DNA from 4 places in the Desulfosediminicola sp. genome. Region 2 is predicted to be linked to each of the others. Evidence: riboswitches for the same ligand, from Rfam matches in the RefSeq annotation. Region 2 holds a riboswitch; each other region holds the start of a gene.
What was found. A riboswitch is a leader RNA that binds a small molecule or an ion and turns the genes downstream of it on or off. The one in region 2 is predicted to bind cobalamin.
Positions count from the first base shown of each region.

Region 1 (5,411 bases), on a different contig from region 2:
TAGAGCGTTACAATGAGTAGCGCGGTGATAATCCAGGTTTCCATACCAGGTCCTCTGAGGATGCAGGTGTACCTTTTAGCCGGCGATGTTGTCCGGTGATTTTTTATGACAGGCTATGATGTTGATGAATGAAATAATTATCATTATTTAAGTGATGTGAAGTACTCCTTTATGCGGCGCATCATTGGTGCGTGATCTTCCCTACTGAGAATTGCTTCTATGAGATAAGGACCATCTATCGTGCAGGCGTGGTGAATGGCCCGATTGAGTTGAGCCGCAGTCTGAACACGGACACCGGGACAACCCAGAGCTTCCGCATACGCGACATAATCCCAATGGGCCAGGTTGTAGTAGTCTCTGTGTTGATCGAGGGCGGCGAGCATCTTGTAATATCCATTGTTTAAAACAAGCACTATCGGTTTGTGGCCCTGGGCCACCAGGGTAGAGAGTTCACTGCCGGTCATCTGAAACGCTCCGTCGCCAACCAGCACCAGTGGCCGAAGATCAGGAGCTGCCATTGCTGCCCCCAGGGCGCCGGGAACAGCGAAACCCATTGAGGCGTAGTAGCCGGGTGCCATAAAAATATCCGCGTTGAGCTCAAGCCCTGCAAACCAGGCATCGCCGACATCAGCAAGATAGCTGAATTTCGATTGATCAATGGTTTTCAGACATTGAATCAGGGCCACGGTATTGAGCGGTGCAGATTCATCTATATCTACTGTTGCCAAAGTTTTATCTTTCACCAGATGGACTCCCGGTTTTCTGGCACTATCCGGTCTGGTGCTCGCCAGGAGTTGCATAAGCGGGGCTATGGGGAGCTGGGGATAGATGTGGTGTGATATCCGAACCTCTGAGTCGCGAATTTCGAGTATGTTCGAGGATTCGAGGTGAGCGGTCCAGAAGCCGGTATTAACGTCTGAGTAGATTACCCCTACAGAGAGAATAAGATCAGCACCTTCGAGAGTCTCACGGGCGAGTTTGCTCCCCATTTCTCCCATATAGATGCCGGCAAAATGGGGGTGGGATTCTGGGAATGCCCCTTTGCCCATTACAGAGGAGACCACAGGAAGCAGCCACGATTCGGAAATGGTGCGAACTGCATCCATCAAGGCGTGCCTGCGAATACCAACCCCGGCGTAGAGCACAGGACGCCGGGCCTTTTCAAGGGCGGCAGAAATTTCACCGGCTGCCTCAATGATCGCGGCGGTATTGACAGGTCTATCTTGATCCGGCGCGGATGGTTTAGGAGGAGTCGGTATTTCGACTGAAGTCATGTCGATGGGGATTTCAAGGTAACCGGGTCTCTTCTCAGCCAGGCAGGCGGTGAGTACGCGATCAATTTCGTCTGCTGCGGTTGCTGCTTCGTTAAGTGCTGCTGTGGCGCAGGTAACCTCTTTGAATATTCTATGCTGACTGCCATAATCTTTTACAAGGTGATGAAAAGAAGGCTCAGTTTTTCTCCCGCAGACATTAGGTGCGCCACTGATGACCACGACCGGTGAATTTTCGGCATAGGCCATGGCCATCGGGTTGATCATATTGAGGCCGCCGACGCTGTAGGTGGTGAGCACGGCACCAAAACCTTTGAGTCGGGAGTACGCATCTGCAGCAAAAACACAGCTGGGTTCATGAGTGCAGACAACTGTTTGCATGCCATAAGCAGCCTGTTCCGCGTAGAGAGGAAGGGCAAAATCACCAGGAATGCCAAAAGTACAACGAACGCCGTACTGTTCAAGGCGACTGAAAAGATAATGAGAAAGTTTCATTATTTCTCCCTGTAAGATGGAAAGGTAAAAGAGCACGTACCTTAACTATACTTCATTTTTGGCAGGCTCAAGAAATGACTTGGGGACGGTAGGAGGAGGGCAGAATAAAAAAAACGGGACATCAGGTAAAATCATGATGCCCCGTGGCGGGTGTTCAGGGTTGTCTGAGCTAGATATCCGGGTTCTTATCGTATCTCTATTCCTGCCTCGTTGGCGGCATCGGCGATATGGGAGACAAATATTTTAGCGAAGTCATCATTTGACCCGAGCCCCTGCAGTATCGGAGTTACTTCATAACCTGCCTGGACCAGGATAGATTTCCAGGAATCCTCCTCATCACCTGCCATATCGTTGACAGCATGGTCTCCGGCAACGATCATAAAGGGAACCAGGGTTACCTGTTTTTTATCTGATTCTTTCATCTGGGCGAGCACGTCTTCAACGGACGGAGATCCTTCAACAACCCCAATATACGTTTCGATGTCAGGATAGAGTTCGCGCATTTTCTTCTGGGTTTCGGTATAGATGCCAGTCGACCAGTATTTATTGCCATGGCCCATATATACCAGCATGGAGTTATTTTTCCGGGCCTGTTCAACGTTGCCGGCCAGGGTCTGAATAACCTTGTCCACATCCTCATGGTATGGGTAGATGTCGCCGGGCTTACCGAGTGCCGGACGGCCCATAACAATAGAATTAATAGGCTTCCAGCGTTCTTTCATGGTGTTGATGGAGCCCAGCGCATTGACGTATTGCTGCAGGTCGTATGACTGCTCCATATAGAAAATGTGGGTGGGTTGGACGATGATGTTGGTGTAGCCATCTTCTAACAGATCTCCAACGGTGGCGATAAAGTTCTTTACATACAGCACTTCTTCGGGGATCCCTTTGTCGAGCCACTGCTGAGGCTCTGCCTGTCGTTGTTTCCAGACCCGGCGAATAATGTTTGAGGTGAAGGTGATGCGGACCTCGGTTTCCGGATAGGCACCCCGCACTGCATCGGTGATATTGGTGATCGATTGTAAAGCGGCGGGTACGGTGCTACCGAAATGGGCAACGACTATGGCCGTCTTGGGGTTGGCATGGTTGCCGGTTTTGCCTGAAGAAAAAGCACTGGTGGAGCTGAAGAGAAGCAGCATGAGGGTAACTGCAAGATACAATGAGCGGCTGAATTTCATAAAATTCTCCTGGATTGTGGCCGGGTGTTCCGAACCTTTACGTTGATCAGAATGATCAAATGATTCGGGGATGCCCTGTATCACCACGTATCTAGGTCAATTCTCCTTGTCCACGGAAGAATCGTCTCTGTATTCCAGGCAGGTCTTCTGACTTCCGGATCAATCGTTTACTGCGTCTTCCCAACCAGGAGTGATGAAATATTGCAAACTCCATAAACGGCCAGTGACATAATTGCAGTAATTGTCCCCGGTTACAGCGGCGGGCCCGTCCCTGATTTACACAGGGTTCCCTCTTCGGCACAAAGGCACCTGAAAACAGCAACATTTTGAATGGAGAAGGCTCAAAAGTCAATATTTATTTGACAATGATTAGGAGCATTTGTGGTATGCAGACGCGGAGATGGGTGGCAGGAATTGGGCTGCCGGATGGGAAGTAAACTCCGGCAGCCTGTAATGTGTGAGGCGGGAGTACGGGAAGATACCTGTACCTTTACTCCTCAGTCAAGGCTTTGGCTGTCTGCAGGTAGTTGTACTCTGAAATGTTGATCCAGGCTCTTGCCTTGGCCATATATGCACGCTGGGACTCAAGTACTTCTTTAAAATCCGGATTTTCAGCTGCATATGAATCATACAACTCATCTGCAGCCTGTTTCATGGCCTTGAGAACAGGTGTCGGAAAGGTCTTCACCTCGATATTCGGGTATTCCGTTTTCATCTGGGCCCAGGCGTCTACGCTGCCTGCAAAATTATCGGTATACATATCGGCGGTGACCGCTTTCATGGCGGCTATCAACATGGTCTGATATGATTTGGGCAGTTTTTCAAAGGCGTCCTTGTTGATCAGAAATTGCAGCTCTGTGGCAGGTTCATGCCAGCCGGTATAGTAATATGGGGCGATCTTGTGAAAGCCCATTTTGATATCCATGGCGGGGCCAACCCACTCAAGGGCATCGATTGTGCCGCGATCAAGAGAAGTATACAGTTCACCCGGGGGGATATTGGTTACATTGACACCAAGTTTGGCAAAGACTTCACCGGCCAGCCCTGGAATACGCATTTTGAGGCCATTCAGGTCTTCAAGGGAGTTAATTTCTTTCTGGAACCAGCCACCCATCTGGACACCGGTATTGCCACCGGGAAAGCTCAGAACACCAAACTTGTCATAAGTCTTTTTCATTAATTCCATGCCACCGCCGTGGTAAAACCAGGCATTCTGCTCATTGACGTTCATGCCAAAAGGTACGGTGCAGAAGAAGACCGTGGTGATATCCTTACCTTTCCAATAATAGGAGGCGGTGTGTCCCATTTCATACTGGCCGCCTTTGGTCATATCGAGGATACCCAGAGCCGCTTTATGCTTTTCGGCCCCTTCAACACGAATGACAAAATTGCCGTCACTCATTTCTTCCACCATCTTGGCGAGATTTAATGGCGCTGTGGCAAATGGGGTGAGGGTTGAGGACCAGGTCATTGCAAGTTTCCAGCGGATTTTCTTTTCTGCCAGTGCAGATGTGGCAGGGAGGGTGCAGATGGTCAGGGCAAGACAGAAACTAAACAGACGCAGAAACACTTTCATGAGTTCTCCTCCTTTGGATGAAAGGCTTAACTTCAGTTGAAGAAGTAGCTGCTAACATACCTGAAATGAAAATGACAACGATGCTGCTGTAGTTACCTGGCAGAACCCCCAAGCCGATTGGTTCCGGCAATCGGTCGATAACTGAATATAGGTATATACCCTTTATTGGTCAGGTAAAAAAGAAAAAAAGAGGTCGTTGTATGTCAGGGAAGAGGCTTGAAGCGAGGTGGAACGGTTGAATCGGAAATGCAGAACAAAAAAGGTCAGACCATTGCGAAAATAAAGGTCGTACCAATGCGTGCAATGTGATCGGAACTCAATATCAAGGGGTTGGCCGTGGACTGTGATCTGCTGATCTTCAAATGTTTAGAGGCGAAATGGTAAAACAGTAGAATATCTAGACGAAAGGCAATGCACTGGGCGAGATGTGGTAACTTGGTATTATGGAAAACCTGGTTTCTATCTGAAATGGCGTGAAAAGTGTTGTTTCTCCCATGCTTCTCGGATAATATGTCAGCCGATTTCAGATGATATATTGTGAGTCTGTTTGCGTTGTCATATGCTCTTCTTCCTGTTCTGGTGGTGCAGCAGGTTTTGGTGATTATACTTCCAGTAATTCAACGTCGTTTTGCATGCTGCCGCCATCCATATCATCTGTTGTCAACATACGACGGTAAACGAGATCATGCTTTCAGGTTGTTTTTGCTTAGAATAAAACGGAGAGACTATGTCGACCAATTTGTATATCACGGCCACAGAAGAGCGGAGTGGGAAGTCGGCTGTTCTGCTTGGAGTGATGCAGATGTTGCTGAAATCAATTGATCGGGTTGCCTTCTTCCGTCCGGTGATTCAGGAACCAGAGCCGGGTTGGGAAGATCCGGTAATCAATCT
Region 1 is NZ_JBLXGE010000001.1:148,364-153,774, reverse strand. It holds gene ACN5NT_RS00675 (SLC13 family permease) at 1-44, opposite strand, end outside; gene ACN5NT_RS00670 (alpha-keto acid decarboxylase family protein) at 144-1,766, opposite strand; gene ACN5NT_RS00665 (sirohydrochlorin cobaltochelatase) at 1,952-2,944, opposite strand; cobalamin riboswitch at 3,064-3,272, opposite strand; gene ACN5NT_RS00660 (TRAP transporter substrate-binding protein) at 3,435-4,520, opposite strand; gene pta (phosphate acetyltransferase) at 5,248-5,411, shown strand, end outside.
Region 1: it holds a riboswitch for cobalamin, as region 2 does, so the genes downstream of both, ACN5NT_RS00665 (sirohydrochlorin cobaltochelatase) here and ACN5NT_RS07715 (AIR synthase related protein) in region 2, are expected to answer to the same signal.

Region 2 (5,411 bases):
TTTGCCCGCACCGCAACATACGCGATCACTGTCACCATCCTCACCTTTCTGGTGACTTTTCCGGTAGCCTTTTACATCACCAAGATTGTCTCCCCCAGATTTACCGGTTTTCTCACTATCCTGTTGCTGATGCCCTTCTGGGTCAGTGAACTGGTCCGGGTGTATGGCTGGATGATCCTGCTGCGCGAGAGTGGAGTGCTCAACCACCTGCTGCTCTCCATCAGTATTATCAATACCCCGATAGAAATGCTCTACAACGACATAACCATGGTGATGGGGCTGGTATACACCTCGATGCTCTTTATGGTGGTTCCTCTCATCTCTTCCCTGGAAGGTATGGACGATTCAATGATCGAGGCCGCTCACGATCTCGGTGCTTCGCCTCTGACCATCTTTTTCAAGATCATAATCCCCTATGCTGCACCAGGCATCACTTCCGGCTCCATTGTGGTGTTTATGCTGACTCTCGGCAACTATCTCACTCCGAACCTGATGGGAGGCAAAAACTCACTCTGGTTCACCGAGCAGATCTACAATCAGTTCATTGCCAGCTTCAACTGGAACCAGGGCGCCGCCTTCGGCTTCCTGCTCTTGCTGCTCAGCTCAATAATCATCTGGACCGGCCTTAAAATCAGCAGGCAGGAATTGGGGAGGGCCTTATCATGATTCGTACTCTGCCACAGCAGCGGGGCTACGCGACCCTTTTCAAGCTGTACATAGCACTCTTTTATGTTTTTCTCTTCGCCCCGCTGGTGGTCACCTGCGTTCTGGCGTTCAATGACTCGAACTTTCCGGCACTGCCCTGGCATGGGTTCTCTCTCGACTGGTTTTTTAGCGATGGTCCGGAACGAATAGGCCTGTTCCATGACCGCTCAAATATGCAGTCGCTCTGGGTCTCCAGCCAGACCGCTTTCTGGGTATCTCTTTTCTCAGTTATTGTAGGAACAGCCGGTTCCTTTCTCTTTGAACATGAAGAATTCCCGGGAAAACGCGGGCTATGGTTTCTGGCATTGACCCCGCTGGTCATTCCCGGGGTTATTCTGGGTATCTCAATACTGCTGACCGCCAACAGCCTTGGCATCTATTTCGAAGACACCTTTGGTATAGATATCCCCCTCTTTCGTCCCGGCTTCTGGCTGGTGGTGCTTGGGCAATTTTCCTTCATTACCACCTTTGTGCTGCTGGTTGTCTCTGCCCGGCTGAGAAAGTTTGACCGAAGCCTGGAAGAAGCGGCTCTCAACCTGGGAGCAACCCGGCTGGAGGTGATCCGCCATATCACCCTGCCCTATCTTCGCCCGGCCCTCATTGGCAGCGGCGCGGTGGCCTTTCTGATGAGCTTTGAGAATTTTAATACCACCCTGTTTCTGGTCGGTTCAGAGACAACTTTGCCGATTAATCTCTACCTGCAGGTACGTGACGGCTCCACTCCAATCATCAATGCGGTGTCCTTTCTGCTGATTATCACCACCTCGACCTTTGCAGTTGTCAATCTGCTGCTAAAGAAAAAGGAAAACGCATAAAAAAAGCCGCAAAGTGAATGAATTCTTCACTTTGCGGCTCTGCATACAAGCTATACATCCCTGAACGCTAGCGATAGGCCGGCGGCTGCTCCATATAGATGTACGTATCTCCCTGCTGGCGATAATACATATTGTCGATGATCGCATAGGATACACCTGCAATCATGGCAAAAGCTGCTACCGAAGGTAGATGATTCCTATGGTAGGATCGAGGATGATGGTAGTACCGAGGCGGTGCCTTGCGATAGTTTCTCGCATGATACCTGGGCAGATGAGCGGGTTTATGGTTGTAGTGTTTTTTCCCCTTATAGTTGGGCAACTGAACCGGTTTATGATTTTTATACACCTTATGCGGTTTATGGTGAGGGCCTCTCCCATTCGCGAAAACTGATGATGGGCATATAAAAACAACCATCATCAGAACAATCACAATACTGCTAGCTATCTTTTTCATAATGCAAACTCCAAAATCAAATGTTACCTGAGGTAGAACCAATCTAAAAGATAGAGCATTTTTTATCCACCGCAATCGGGAGGACCATCTGCAATGGCGCCGCTTTCACTCCCCCAGACATCTTTCATCAGACACCTGCCAGCAATAAAAAAACCCTACATCAACCTTTATAAAATCGACTAGTTACAGCACCATTTCCAGGTCAACGCTGCCTGGGCATTAAGGTGGCTGTAACCAATTGTGAAAAGATTGTGTACGCGAGGCGATAGCCAATGGAAGGTAAATTGGAAGTTGTTTCTGCCGGCAGCAGCGATATTCTTCTTTGCAGCAACAGTTCACGGCAGCATAGGCTTTGGCTCTTCTATGATGTCAACTCCACTGTTCGGGCTTTTCACTGACCTGCAGAATCGACTTGGTGGGCAAGGGAAACCGGAAAAACGGTTGACTTTTCATCACAAAAATATTTGATATTTCTTTAATATACATGCTACAGGTGCTGTCTTCGCAATGACAAACGAAGACGGATAAAAGGAAATCAGGTGAAAAACCTGAACGGTCCCGCCACTGTAAGGTTGAGAACACTGCATTAAGCCACTGTATTTTACGGGAAGGCGCAATTGTTCGATGAAACCGAGTCAGGAAGCCTGCCTGTCAGATTCACGCATGCATCATGATCAATGGTAAAGCTCATGGTTGTTATACCCTTCATGGGGTAACAGCTATGAGCTTTTTTTGTTTTTACAATATGGTGGTTGTCAATGGGATACAGAGGACGAGATGTAGAAGTTATCGATATAGGATCCGGTATTTCCCTGGTTATTGCCTGCGACTCCTGTGGATCGGTTGGCAGCAAGGAGCTGGATCTCGTTAACGCTCCGCCGGAAATTGTTGGCCGCCTGACAGCTCGAACAGTCCTCATGGAGCTTGTAGCCGTGGGGGCCTCACCTGTTGCTATGACAGTCTCTATCTGTGCGGAACCCAGCCCGACTGGAGACGAAATATTGCGGGGTATCAAAAAGGAACTGCAGATGAGTGGTCATCCTGATGTAAAGCTTGCCGTGAGCACCGAGAAAAACTTTGAGACGCGGCAGACGGGTCTTGGAATTGGTGCCACAGGGACCTGCAAGGCAAGTAACCTCAAGATTGCCCAATCAGAAGCAGCTGACAAAATTTTCTGTCTTGGAGTACCCAGACTAGGAGGAGAAGTCATTATTTCAGGCTGCATGGATATCATACACAGCGGCACCGTGGCGCAACTGAGACCACATCCACTGATTCATGATATCCTTCCCGTTGGCTCAAGGGGCATCAGGGCAGAAGCTGAATTACTGGCAAGACAGTCTGGAACTATTTTCGATGCCGCCCAAGGTTGCAAACTGGACCTTGAAAAATCAGCAGGTCCTTCAACCTGCGTTCTTTTTTCTAGCCGTGAATCTATAGAAGACTTGAATCATTTCGAAATTTATCCCGTTGGTCAACTCATCATGAAATCTGATTAAGGAGTTTGCTATGCAAGATATTACCGCCCCAGACCTTAAGAATGATGTGCGCCTGGTAAAACGTGCTGCATACATTGCGATCTTTGTTGCTCTCAGTGCAGTTGGAGCGATGATTAAAATTCCAAGCCCGGTGGGCACGATCGGCCTTGATTCAGCCCCCGGCTATTTCTGTGCATTGGCTTTCGGGTATGTTGAAGGTACTGCTGTCATTTTTATCGGACATCTGCTCACAGCTGGAGTTGTCGGGTTTCCCTTAGGGTTACCTCTCCACCTTTTCATCGGATTACAGATGGCACTTTGGGCGATACTTGTCCGTTTTATCAAACAAAAACTTGGGCTCTGGCCAGCAGTCTTAACCGGTGTTGTCCTCAACGGGGTGGTTTCCGCTTTCACCATGGTCTTTATAGGTGGTGTGGGTGCTGCTCTTGGAATTATGCCATTTCTCATTGCAGGATCTCTGTTCAATATATTAGTCGCCGCAATTGCGTATAAAAGCTTGAAAAAGGGCAAACTGATTTGATGTATTCCCAACATTTGTCATGACTGAACAAGGCAAGGCAATACGAAGAGATCTTGGCCCGGCAATATCTGTTTCCAAGGTATCTTTTCAATACAGGACAGGGGACGTCCCGGCCTTAAACGATGTAAGCTTTCAGCTTCCACCCGCCACATGCACCCTTGTAAGAGGTGAATCAGGTTCTGGCAAGACAACTCTCTGCTATTGTCTCAAAGGCCTGATTCCACAGGCTGTTGAAGGGGATTTTAGCGGTCAGCTTGAAATAGCCGGGATTGATGTAACCAAATACAGAATCCAAACTCTCTCCAGGCACATTGGCTTTGTTCTTCAGGATCCGGAGGTCCAGATTGTTGGCCGTACTGTTTATGAAGATCTGATCTTTGGTCCTCGCAATCTCCTGATCGCCAAAGAGACAATCGTTTCAGATTTCCCCTCTGTTCTTCGGGCAGTTGGGCTCGAAGGTTATGAGGGCAGAGAAACATACCAGCTGTCAGGAGGAGAAAAGCAGCGTTTGGCTATCGCCGGTGTACTGCTGATGAAGCCTCAGGTGCTGATTCTCGACGAGCCATCTTCAGAATTAGATCCTGCAGGCCGCAGAAATCTCTATGATTTGCTGCTCACGCTTAAACGTGAAGAGGGTCTTACTCTCGTCATTGTGGACCAGCAGCTTCCCACAAGTCATCCCCTGGTAGATGAGGTGCTCTTCCTAAAGGATGGTGAGCTGAAAGAAGCCGATAGCATAGGAGAGTGTTCCGTACCTTGCACGCTGCCACCAGTTCTTTCGAGCAACGAAGCTCCGACGGTCCTGACTGTTGACAATCTCTCTTTTGCATATCGCCCTGAAACACCAGTACTGAAAAACATCAGCATGGAAATCAGGCAACGGGACTTTCTTGCACTGGTCGGACACAACGGCAGCGGTAAAACAACCCTTGCAATGCACCTCAACAGGTTACTTGAACCACAAAAAGGTACCGTCAGCTATCAGAAGAAATCCCTCGAGAAGTTTAGTCGCGCTGAGATAGCACGTTCGATCGGCTTTGTTTTTCAAAACCCTGATCATCAAATATTTGAAACAAGTGTGGAAAAAGAGATCGCTTTCGGGCTTGTTCAGCAGGGCATAAATACTAAAGAGATCAAGAAGAAGGTCGATGAAGTTCTGGGCTTCATGGCTCTGGAGGATTACCGGGACCATCATCCTGCCACCCTGCCAAAGGGGATTCGTCAGTTTATCAGTGTGGCCTCAATAGTGGCCCTCTCGCCTGAAATTCTGGTGGTTGATGAACCAACCACAGGTTTAGACACAAAAGGAAAAGAGATAATACTATCCCGATTAAGAGAGCTCAACGACAGAGGAACCGCAATTGTAATGATCACGCATGATATGGAACTAGTAAGAGAGCATTGCTCCCGGCTTATTT
Region 2 is NZ_JBLXGE010000003.1:506,076-511,486, forward strand. It holds gene ACN5NT_RS07700 (ABC transporter permease) at 1-666, shown strand, start outside; gene ACN5NT_RS07705 (ABC transporter permease) at 663-1,520, shown strand; gene ACN5NT_RS07710 (hypothetical protein) at 1,588-1,974, opposite strand; cobalamin riboswitch at 2,449-2,641, shown strand; gene ACN5NT_RS07715 (AIR synthase related protein) at 2,733-3,473, shown strand; gene ACN5NT_RS07720 (ECF transporter S component) at 3,484-3,993, shown strand; gene ACN5NT_RS07725 (ABC transporter ATP-binding protein) at 4,013-5,411, shown strand, end outside.

Region 3 (5,411 bases), on a different contig from region 2:
TTTCATGGGTGGACATGAGTTCTTTAACCTCGGTGGTGCGAAAGAGGTGCGGGGTGCCGGAGTTTGCAAGTATTTCAATACTTCTGTTAATCTTTTCAAGATCTACGGGCGTACCGCACAGCCTCTCATAATTTCCCCAGTCAGCCTTGATGTCCATGGCGATATAATCGACCAGCTCTGCTTGAATGACCTGCTTCAACATTTTCGGGTTGCTGCCATTGCTGTCCAGCTTGATCTTGTAGCCCATCCCCCTGATCGTGGCCAAAAAGTCGGGTAAGTCAGCATGAATCGTCGGCTCGCCACCGGTCACCACTACTCCTTCCAATTTGCCAGAACGAGTCTTCAGCCAGGAGAGCACTTCCTCAACGTCGAGTTCATGCTCTCCAGCAGTCGGCAACAGGCTGCCATTATGACAAAAGGGGCAACGAAAGTTGCACCCTTGAGTAAAGATAATGGCAGCCGGAGTTCCCGGAAAATCGGAGAGGCTGAACTTCTGTAAACCTCCTAACCGCACTATTTCACCACTGTGAAGTGGGAACGTTGGGCAAATTCGGACTGCTTTCCTTCATTCCACTGCTGTACCGGGCGGAGATAACCGACAACACGTGAGTAAATTTCGGTGTCGGCATTACAAGTTGGGCAGGAGGTAACTTCTCCATTTACATAGCCATGATCAGAGCAGATAGAGAATGACGGACTCAGGGTAAAATACGGGATCTGGTAGTTGTTGCAGGTTGAACGTACGAAGTTCTTCACTGCCTCAGGATCAGGTGCAGCCTCGCCCAGGAAGATATGCTGGACTGTGCCGCCGGTATACCTGGTCTGCAGGCTGTCCTGCAGGTCTAAGATCTCATGGATGTCGTCACTGTAGTTAATCGGCAACTGGGTAGAGTTGGTGTAGATCGGGGTTTTGCCATCGCTTGTTCTGAGGGCGGTGGTCAACTCCGGAAAGCGCTTCTGATCTATCTGGGCCAGACGGAAACCGGTACCTTCAGCCGGGGTGGCTTCAAGGTTGTAGTGGTTGCCTGTCTCTTCCTGAAAGGTGGAAAGCTTCTCACGGATATAATCAAGAATTTCCTCGGCAAACTGTTTGCCTTCAGCACTGGCAATACCATCTCCTACCACGCTGAGACAGGCCTCGTTGGCGCCGATCACGCCGATGGTGGAGAAATGGTTTTCCCAGTAGCGACCAAAGCGCTCATATACTTTGCGCAGATAATATTTGGTGTATGGGTAAAGCCCCTTGGTGGTGTAGTTTTCGAGCACCTTGCGTTTCAGTTCGAGGCTTGCACTGGCAATTGCCAGCTGAGCATCCAACCGTTCAAAAAACTCGGTCTTATCCTTGCTCTGGTAACCGAGTGCAACCAGGTTGATGGTGACAACACCGATGGAGCCGGTGAGCGGGTTGGCGCCGAACAGACCGCCGCCTCGTTTTTCCAGCTCACGGGTGTCAAGCCTCAGACGGCAACACATGGAGCGGGCGTCTTCCACGGAGAGGTCAGAGTTGACGAAGTTGGCAAAATAGGGGATGCCGTATCTGGCCGTCACCGACCAGAGCTTATCAAGGCTCTTTTCCTCCCAGTTGAAGTCCGGACTGATATTGTAGGTTGGGATGGGAAAAGTGAAAACACGGGCATTGGCATCACCCTCAGACATAACTTCTAAAAAGGCCTCGTTGATCATGTTCATTTCAGCCTGATAGTCGCCGTAGCAGGTTTCCTGCTCAACCCCGCCAATCACAACCGGCAGGTCGCGTAAGGTGGATGGCGGCTGAAGATCCATGGTGAGGTTGGTAAAAGGTGTCTGGAAGCCGACACGTGTCGGTACATTCAGGTTAAAAATAAACTCCTGAATTGCCTGTTTTACCTCTTTATAGCTCAGCTTATCGTAGCGGACGAAAGGGGCAAGCAAAGTGTCGAAGCTTGAAAAAGCCTGGGCACCGGCGGCCTCACCCTGAAGGGTGTAGAAGAAGTTGACAACCTGGCCCATCGCACTCCTGAAATGCTTAGCCGGAGCAGAAGCAGCTTTGCCTGGTACGCCACGGAAGCCTTTTTTGAGCAAATCCTGGAGATCCCAGCCAACACAGTAGACAGAGAGCAGACCGAGGTCGTGGATATGCAGGTCGCCACTCTCGTGAGCCTGCCGTACCTCGGGGGGATAGATGCGGTGCAGCCAGTAGGTCTTGCTGGTTTCGTTGGCGATATAGTTGTTCAACCCCTGAAGTGAATACGCCATATTGGAGTTTTCATTCACCTGCCAGTCAAGCCGGTCGAGGTAGTTGTCGATGAGCTGCACATCGGCTTCTTCGATCATCTCGCGGCGGCGATTCTGCTGATCGCGATAGAGGATGTAGGCCTTGGCTGATTTCCTGTGGGGTGAGGCGAGCAGAGCCTCTTCAACCAGATCCTGGATCTCTTCAACTTCAGGTATGCCCTCAACTATCTGGTGTGCCAGTGACAATACCTTAATGCTGAGTCGTTTGGCTTCGTCTTTACCGAACTCGCCGGTTGCAAGACCTGCTTTGGCTATGGCCATTGTGATTTTGTGTGATTCAAACGAAACAACTTCACCGTTCCGTTTTCTGATCTTATATAGGCCAAGCGGTCGGATCTCTGCTGGATGTGCTGACATAACTCCTCTCCTCGAAGGTGGTCAATGACTGTGAGGTATTGGCAGGTCTTCGGACTTTCAGACATTTTGCCGTAGTGCTGGTATCAACAACGGCGTAAGTGGGATTCTCGCGCAGGTCGTGCCTGGTAAGAACCACTGTTGCCTAATCACCATAGCTTCCCGGACTATCTGGTTTACATACGAAAAAAATCCGGATGAAGATCCTGACAGTTCCAGTGCATTTGAATGGTTTTCGTTTCTGATAACCGCTGCGGGACAGTTCTGGCTTCTCACCAGATTCCCTGTTGCCACACTTCACCTGAAGTGAACCAATACAATGAGGCGCCTACTTTATATTGTGCGAGGGGGCAAAGTCAACCACTAGATAATGTGTTCCGCCCTGGAGTTGTTCGCATTTCTGCTAACGAAATCGTTTCTATGCGAAGTTCGGTTGAAGTAGGAAGGAAAGTGTGAGGAAAAAAAATCAGGTGTTCTTTTGAGCCCCATCACATCTGGTGAGTAATCTCAGAATCGGTTTGTAATGGGGCGGCGGTTGGTCTCGGGCAACTGAAGATTAAGGACTTTGGTTATCCTGGGCATTGTCTCCGGGAGCTGCTCCGGTTTCACTGCCGGTGTCCCCCCTGATCGACACGTTCCCTATCCTACATCTCCATGATTTTTGCCGCCTGCGACAAATACTGGGGTTGTGCTAATGAGATAGATAAATTTTTTCATGGATTTCTCCATTAGAGACGAGAAGAGATCGACCACTGCCTGGCGCGTGGACACAATCTGATTATGTATTGTAATTTACTAAGAAAAAGTTAGTAAAAGCAGTGTGTTGTCGCAGAAAAACTGTTGTTTTCTTTAGGGGGGTACTTCGCGAAAGGCGCTCTGCTTGTGACTCTATAGTCAGGTCTAGACTGTGAAACCAACGAGTGCCAAGCGGTACTCAGTGCCGCCTGGCGTTCCTTTGCGGTTGCTTGTGATCTGGTTATCGACCTTAGTCAGGTTGTTGGATGAATAATTCTGATTACCATTGAGGATCAGCTTCACGGAGTGAGGGGTGCGGAGAAAGGTGGTAGGAGTACAAACTTAAAGCTAAAAGCACTTCTCTACAAGCCGATTGCGGAGCTATTCCGGGGATTGGTCACTTGCCAATCAATCACGTTCCACATTACATGTCTACTTCCTAACCTTTCAAGCTGAAGATTAGGGATAATCAGATATTTTAATAATATTAATGGCAACTTTTAAGAACATAATTCCGAGCAAAAAACATTTTTTTAAACAAAATTGAATGCTCCACGAAGTTGTTATTGTTCTTAATCTGGTAGAGGTTTGTGACATAGGAAATTCTATTGAAATAATTACCATCATAAAAAAATAAATGTCTTCATTTATAGGGCTTTCATAAATTCCTCTATTTTTTCCGGTGCTGAATGTTTGCGCTAGGTGAATTGAGTTCAATGATCGATAAGAAATAAATAGAAAGTTGGCCCTTCTTATAATGTGATGTGGAATTGTGTGTTTCGCTTCTAGTGTACCATGTGTTTTCTTTTCTCCTTCAAACCTCAGATCTTTATTTTTTTGTTTCGTGTCGATAGCTCTAAGTAATTAAATAATTGTATATAATATTCACTTTAGTTCTTGATTGAACTGGTTTAGTCTGTTAGTTGTCTGTAGAAATGTATAATGATAGTGATGTGTTGGGCTCGATTTGTGTTGTGTTGGATGTTCAGGAGATTGCTCTTCTGATAATCTCGAAACCGCATGGATAATCAGTGGGGGAAACGTGTATTCTGTGAAGAAATATTATGGTGAGGCCCAAATAAAGAGCTGTTGCGGCTTTACTCTTATAGAAATTTTAGTTGTGGTATCTGTTATCACAATTCTCTGCGGAATTTCTTTTTCTGCTTTAGGTAAATGGGTTCCCAATTATCGTTTAAAGGCAACCACCCAGGAGATGTATGCATCTTTTCAAAAAGCCAGGGTGTATGCCGTAAAGACAAATAGAACGGTTTACTTCACTTTTAATGTAGATCCTTCCTGTACAGGTAGTTCAAGTTACTCATTTGAGGATTCTGCGGGCAACATTGTTGCTGGCGGAAGTATGGCTGATGGTATTTGTATTCTGAATTCTTCTTTTGCTAATAAGGATGAGACAAATGAGAGTGGATTTGACCCAATGGGCCTGTCTGGAGGAGCAATTGGCAAAATCGAGCTTGGCCATACGAAAATAAGCAGAACACGAGAGTTGAGTCAGAGTTCTGCAGGCTCAATCCAAATTAATTAGGGTGGGGTATTGCGGGTGCAAAAGATGAACAGAAGATCAAGAGAAAGAGGTTTCACCCTTGTAGAACTCCTTATCGCGATGGCTGTCGGCTTAATGGTTATGATGGCCGTTTTTCAAATTTACGCCAAACAGCAGGATGTATACGAAGCCCAGCTCGATGTCACTGAGATGCAGCAAAATATCCGTGCGGCAATGAAACTGCTGGCCCGTGATATACGAATGGCAGGCTATAACGGTGCTGAGCTGAGCACCATAGGAGAAGGCACTGGTAAGATCGTCCAGATTAAACCTGACCTTATCTATTTCACCATCGATCGAAATGAGGATGGTGACGTTTCAGACACAGACGAACATATCGCGTACGACCTCAAAGAAGACAATGGTGTTTTAGCTCTACGTCGTACTGCTGCTAATGGCACGATTGATACCGAAGATAAGGGAAGCGGTCACTGGGAAGTTAAAAGTGGCAGTGGGCCGGTAATCGTAGCAGAGCGCATCGAGAAGA
Region 3 is NZ_JBLXGE010000007.1:229,093-234,503, reverse strand. It holds gene ACN5NT_RS13635 (anaerobic ribonucleoside-triphosphate reductase activating protein) at 1-514, opposite strand, end outside; gene ACN5NT_RS13630 (ribonucleoside triphosphate reductase) at 514-2,631, opposite strand; cobalamin riboswitch at 2,654-2,959, opposite strand; gene ACN5NT_RS13625 (GspH/FimT family pseudopilin) at 4,415-4,906, shown strand; gene ACN5NT_RS13620 (PilW family protein) at 4,931-5,411, shown strand, end outside.
Region 3: it holds a riboswitch for cobalamin, as region 2 does, so the genes downstream of both, ACN5NT_RS13630 (ribonucleoside triphosphate reductase) here and ACN5NT_RS07715 (AIR synthase related protein) in region 2, are expected to answer to the same signal.

Region 4 (5,411 bases), on a different contig from region 2:
CAGTGAAGGAGACCGGATGCCTGCCACCAAGCTGATGGTGGTGGACGAACTGCCGGATAGTGACCCGCAGAAAGCCATTATCCAGGAATTTGTAACTCTTTATAAAGAAAAAGGGTACGATACACAGTTCCCGATCAACACTCACTCCGGTTACGCCTGGGACGCTATTATGATGGTGGCAAACGCGATTGAGAAGGTGGGTACCGATCGAGAGGCGATTCGGGCTGAGATTGAAGGGACGAAAAACTATATTGGTATCTCAGGTATCTATAATATTACCGAAGAAGACCATAACGGACTGGGAGTGGACTCCATGGTCATGGTGCAGGTGAAAAATGGTCAGTTTGTAATGGCCAGATAACCTGCTATTCTCTTCGAGTTAAAAAAAATGCCCCGGTCGCATATGCGGCTCGGGGCATTTTTTTTTGTATGGCCCTGTTTAATGAGGTGCTTCTGCACTTTGCATGATTTCATCGTACGCACGTGCCAGCTCACGTTTCAGCTCATGGACCGGCCTACCGTAGCCTTCAATCTCAAGGTAACCTTTCTGCACAGTTTCCCCGCAGGTGAAAGAGACGCAGGATTGGATCTCGGCTTCCGTACATCTCCGTATCGAATCCTGACCAGAGAAAACGATCCAGTGGGCAAAGCCCTGTGGAATGAGATTTACAATGCTCTGCCAGGTAAGATCCCGGGGCAGAATGACCTGGGCGCGAAGGTAAATCTGGTCCTCTTCGATGCGTTCAGTAATAGTCATTTCACGGGGGAAGACCGGCTCAGGGAAATTGTTTTGAGGTGCTGCTGCTGCCAATACTTTACCCTCATCGGCAAAAAATGGTGCCAGCCTGAATGTCGGCGAAGGAGCGGTAACGAGAGATACGCTAAAATAAACGAGCCCACTGACAGCCATGGCGACTATAACGCCATGTCCCATCAGGATTGGATGCACAGCCTCAAGTGCGGGTGGCGCGCCGGGCAGGGTGTTGAACAGATCATAGGCTACAAAAGCGCACTGACTTAAAAAGCCGGTACACATGGAAGCCCCCGCTCCTGCTGCGGTTCCTCCTTTCCAGTACATACCTCCCATCAACGCGAAAAAATACGAGGCACTGGCTATGAAGGTGGCGATATGGATGGCGTCGATAATCGAGTCAATCAGAAAAGAGCCAATGGTGGCGCAGGCGATGATAAGGAGCACACTCAGCCTGTTGACCAGCATCATTTCACTCATCGATGCTGCGGGATGGAAGAGTCGTTGATATATATCACGGGCCACGCATGAGGCACCAGACGCAGCAAAAGTGTCGGCGCAGGACATGGCAGCAGCAGCAAGCGCTACAGCGCAGAGGGCCACGATAATATCTGAATAGTTCTGACTGACGATGAAATGCAAAAGAGCAGGCTCTGCCTGGGCCATTCCCATGGGAAAGCCGGCCGCGGCAATATCAGGATAGATGTTTCTCAGGCCCAGAGCTATGAAGGCACAGCCTCCGAAAACAAGAGTGACCAATAAAGAGCCGAAGAGCATGCCGTTGCGTGCTGACCGGGAGTCTCTTGCTGCCCATACTTTCTGCCAGGGGTCTTGTTCAGTTATCCAGCCGGGGATGATGGCAACGCTAAAGATGAGTACCATAGGCAAACCGATTGAGAGTGGGTTCCACCAGTCCGCACCTGTGGTTGTAACCATGGTAGATATCGCCTGGCTGCTGGTTTCAGCGCCATTGCCCATGACCAGGACCGAGAAAATCAGCACGAAGAATGACAGGCAGAGAAATTGCACAGTATCGGAGGCAATGACCGCAGACAGGCCACCCAGAGTAACATAGACCGCGACGGATAATCCTACTATCAATGCAGCCTGCAGGTTGGATATGCCATAAAAGATTTGCAGCACCATGGCAAAGCCCTTGATGTCGGCCACGGCAAAGAGGATCATTACCACGATGATGATCATAGCCACAGGAGTGCGGATAAATGAACCATAGCGGATTTCCAGCAGTTCGGGCTGGGTCATGGCTGGGATTGATCTGATCTTTTTGACCAGAAGAGCGATAATCAGGAGTGCGATAATATTTGGGGCCACAAATCCCCAGACAGAGCCCATGCCAAGAAGGATAAAAAAGCCGATAACCGCCAGCATGGCTCCGGCGGTCAGCCAGGATGCGGCTGCGGAAAAACCAATGGAGAACGTTCCGGCGCTCTTGCCGGCCAATAGAAAATCCCTCACGGTTTTTTGCCTCCGGTTAAAGTAGTAACCCGTGGCGATGAGGAAAAAAATGTAGGCTCCAAAAAGAACCAGAAATATCGAATAGCTGCTCATACTCCCTCCCGGCAACCGAGGGCGACGCTCAATACTGTTATCAGACGCCGCGATGCTGTTGCCAATCTGGTGCCGGAGGGAGATAGAAAAATCCCCGAACCGACAAGTGTCAGCCCGGGGATTTACCATCTCTCCGAGAACAATAGGCTTGGTTGGCAGATATTCTGACTCGTGGATCACCCTACTTACCGCACCTTCCCGTACCGTTTATCCGATTTCAACCTGAAATTACAGTACAGTGGTATATGCGGTGTTCGTCCTCACTCACAGCGGCGGGTCCGTTCCGGAATTACACCGGATTCCCTGCGGGAATCGATCAATGGTTGATCAGATACCCGGATCATTTAAAGATCACCAGCAAGCATTTGTTGTGTTTGTTGCTAAGCCCTTGATTCCAATATTTATGAATCAGGAAAAAGGCCAATTCGCCTTGCAGAAATAGTGTATATACAAAAAATAGTCAAGCCGGTTCATTGCCTGATATGTTAAAGGATTAATTGAACTATTCAGAAGTTTACGACATCTTTTGTATAGACTCAGTTGGGATATTGGAAAACGGTAATGTCATTTTTTTTAGAAAAAGTTGTGTTTTCAGTTGATTGGTAGAGTGTCGTCAGCTGGTGACGATAAGGGGAAAGGGACTATTTTTCTGTTGTTGCCTGCTGGGGAGTAGTTTACATTCAGCTTCTGTTCGTCTATAAAAACAGCGACATCAGTCTGATGTGGCAATGGTTTCGTGTAGGTAGGCTTCTCTTTTATTTAAATGAGTAGAGCGTTATGGTATCTGTGCATGAACGTAAAGTGTTGTCAGAATTAAGAAAAGTTGCAAATAAAAGTTTGGTGTGTTCCCTCTGGGTGCTGGTACTTCTTTTGCCGCACGAGGGGAGCGCTCAACTCTCAGCATCTTCTCCGGCGATAAAGAAACTCTTCATCGTTCACAGTTATGAAGCAGGGCACCTCTGCGGTCAGCCCCAGCATGACGGTGCGATAGCAGGCCTGGCCAGATCAGGCTGGATTGTTGATGAGAATCTGGCTGTGCGCACCTATTATATGGATACCAAGCGCACCAATAATAGCCCCGCTCTTATTCAACAGCAGGCAATACTGGCTATTCAGGAAATAGAGCAATATCAGCCTGATGTTGTCCTTACCCTTGATGATAACGCGTTTAAAACCATTGCTCTTTCATCTGGGATGAAAAACCAGACCTTTGTCTTCAGCGGGATGAACGCTCAGCCGGAAGAATATAACTCCCAATATACCTTTATGAGTAGCCGCGAAAACCCCGGTGGCAGGATTACCGGTGTGTATGAAAAGCTTCATTTCTTTGAAGCGGTGCGAGTGATGTCGATCATGCATGAATATAACAAGATTCTGGTGTTGGAGGACCTTTCGCCGACAGGTAAGGCTATTTCCCGGCAGGTTGATCTTGAGTTGTCCTTGCCTGGGCAACAGTCGGTGTCAAATGTGGTCGACAAGGTGGCCAGAACAAAAGTTCATTCCTGGGAAGAGTTTCAGGAAATTATTGCCCAGGCAAACGATGACCCGGAGATTGGCGCCATATACCTGGGCACACTGTTACTCCACGATAGTTCCGGAGAGACCTATACTGCAGAGGAAATTATCAGTTATTATATATCCCATTCTACAAAGCCTGCCATAGGCTTGAATTATGCCTTCATCAAGCAGGGACTGTATGGTGGTGCGACCGTCGATTTTTTTGCCATGGGCCAGCTTGCGGGGGAGAAAGTTGCGAGAATTCTGAGCGGCGCGGAAGCCGGTACGCTGCCCATCGAAGATGCACCAAGAGTGGCGCTGGTCTTCAACCTTCAACGGGCTGAATCACTTGGTTTGGAAATTCCTTCAGATATCCTGCTGGCGGCGGACGAGGTATTCAGAAAGTGATACGAGAATTGCAAGCCTCTGGATTGGGCTCCAGAAAAGCCTCAACCCTGGTCACATTGACAATTATCGGTCTGGTAATCGTCTCTATTATTGCTGTCTACGGGATTCTGTATTTCAGCTTTGCAAAAAGTCTCACCAGAGAGTTCGAAGACCGGGTTGCTGCAGAGTCAGGCAAGGCAGGGCTGGCTGTCGATAATCGCCTCAACAGGGTCAAGACCCGTTTAAAAGCTCTGTCGCTTGATAATACTGTGCGCGTAACCCTGATGCTTGGAGCCACCAAACAGCTGGATGAGTATCTGCGTGAAGTCTACTCATATGATAATGATCTTCATTTTGTTGTTCAGGACAATGACGGCAATACCTACAGGGCCTTTGAGGAAAACTACTGTGCTGTACCCTTTAAAAAAGTTTTTACTAAACCTCCCGGCAGCTTCGGTATTGTAGATATTCTGGAAAAGGGCGAGGTGCTCATAAGCTATCATCTTCCGGTGATGCGACAGGGGAAAAAAATTGGTGCTGCGGCAGCGGTGTATCATCTGCAACGAGATAGTTTTCTTAAAAATATCATCCAGAATCTGAAGAGCCAGCAATTGGTCATGGTGAGAGACGGTGTGGTCTGGGATGCCCTGAATGGCGAGGTCACTGACTTCACAGTTCAGTCGATGCAGGGGGCAGAGAACTTCATCGGGGCACATTATCTCGATGATGGTGACCATGTTGCGATGTCGATCAGTCAATTGCCGGGGCTGTTTTTCGTCTCCGGTCTTGAGCAGCTGGAAAAGGCCAAAGTAAAAGTTGTTCTGAGTTTTTTACTGACAGGGATAGCCCTGACTATTATTGCCCTCCTCGTCTCACGTTTTCTGAGTTACACCCTGGTTGAACCCATGCAGAAACTCTCCTCGCTGGCGTTGAAGATCTCTGAAGGGAAGGACGCCTTCTCAGAAGAGATCGGCCATACGGGTATCGTGGAAGTCGAGCAGTTGAAAGACTCTCTGAACCGGATGGTCAACTATCTTCAGCAGGCCAGGGAAAATGAGCGTTACCAGACCCTGTTTGAGGGCGTAGCGGACATGGTTTTTATTCACAACCTTCATGGGGAATTGGTTGAGTTCAACGGGGTGACCTTGAAAATGCTGGGTTACTCCCGCGAGACACTGCTCAAGACAAATTTCCGGGAACTGGTTCC
Region 4 is NZ_JBLXGE010000014.1:101,296-106,706, reverse strand. It holds gene ACN5NT_RS19985 (ABC transporter substrate-binding protein) at 1-361, shown strand, start outside; gene ACN5NT_RS19980 (sodium:solute symporter family protein) at 440-2,320, opposite strand; cobalamin riboswitch at 2,457-2,674, opposite strand; gene ACN5NT_RS19975 (ABC transporter substrate-binding protein) at 3,098-4,225, shown strand; gene ACN5NT_RS19970 (ATP-binding protein) at 4,222-5,411, shown strand, end outside.
Region 4: it holds a riboswitch for cobalamin, as region 2 does, so the genes downstream of both, ACN5NT_RS19980 (sodium:solute symporter family protein) here and ACN5NT_RS07715 (AIR synthase related protein) in region 2, are expected to answer to the same signal.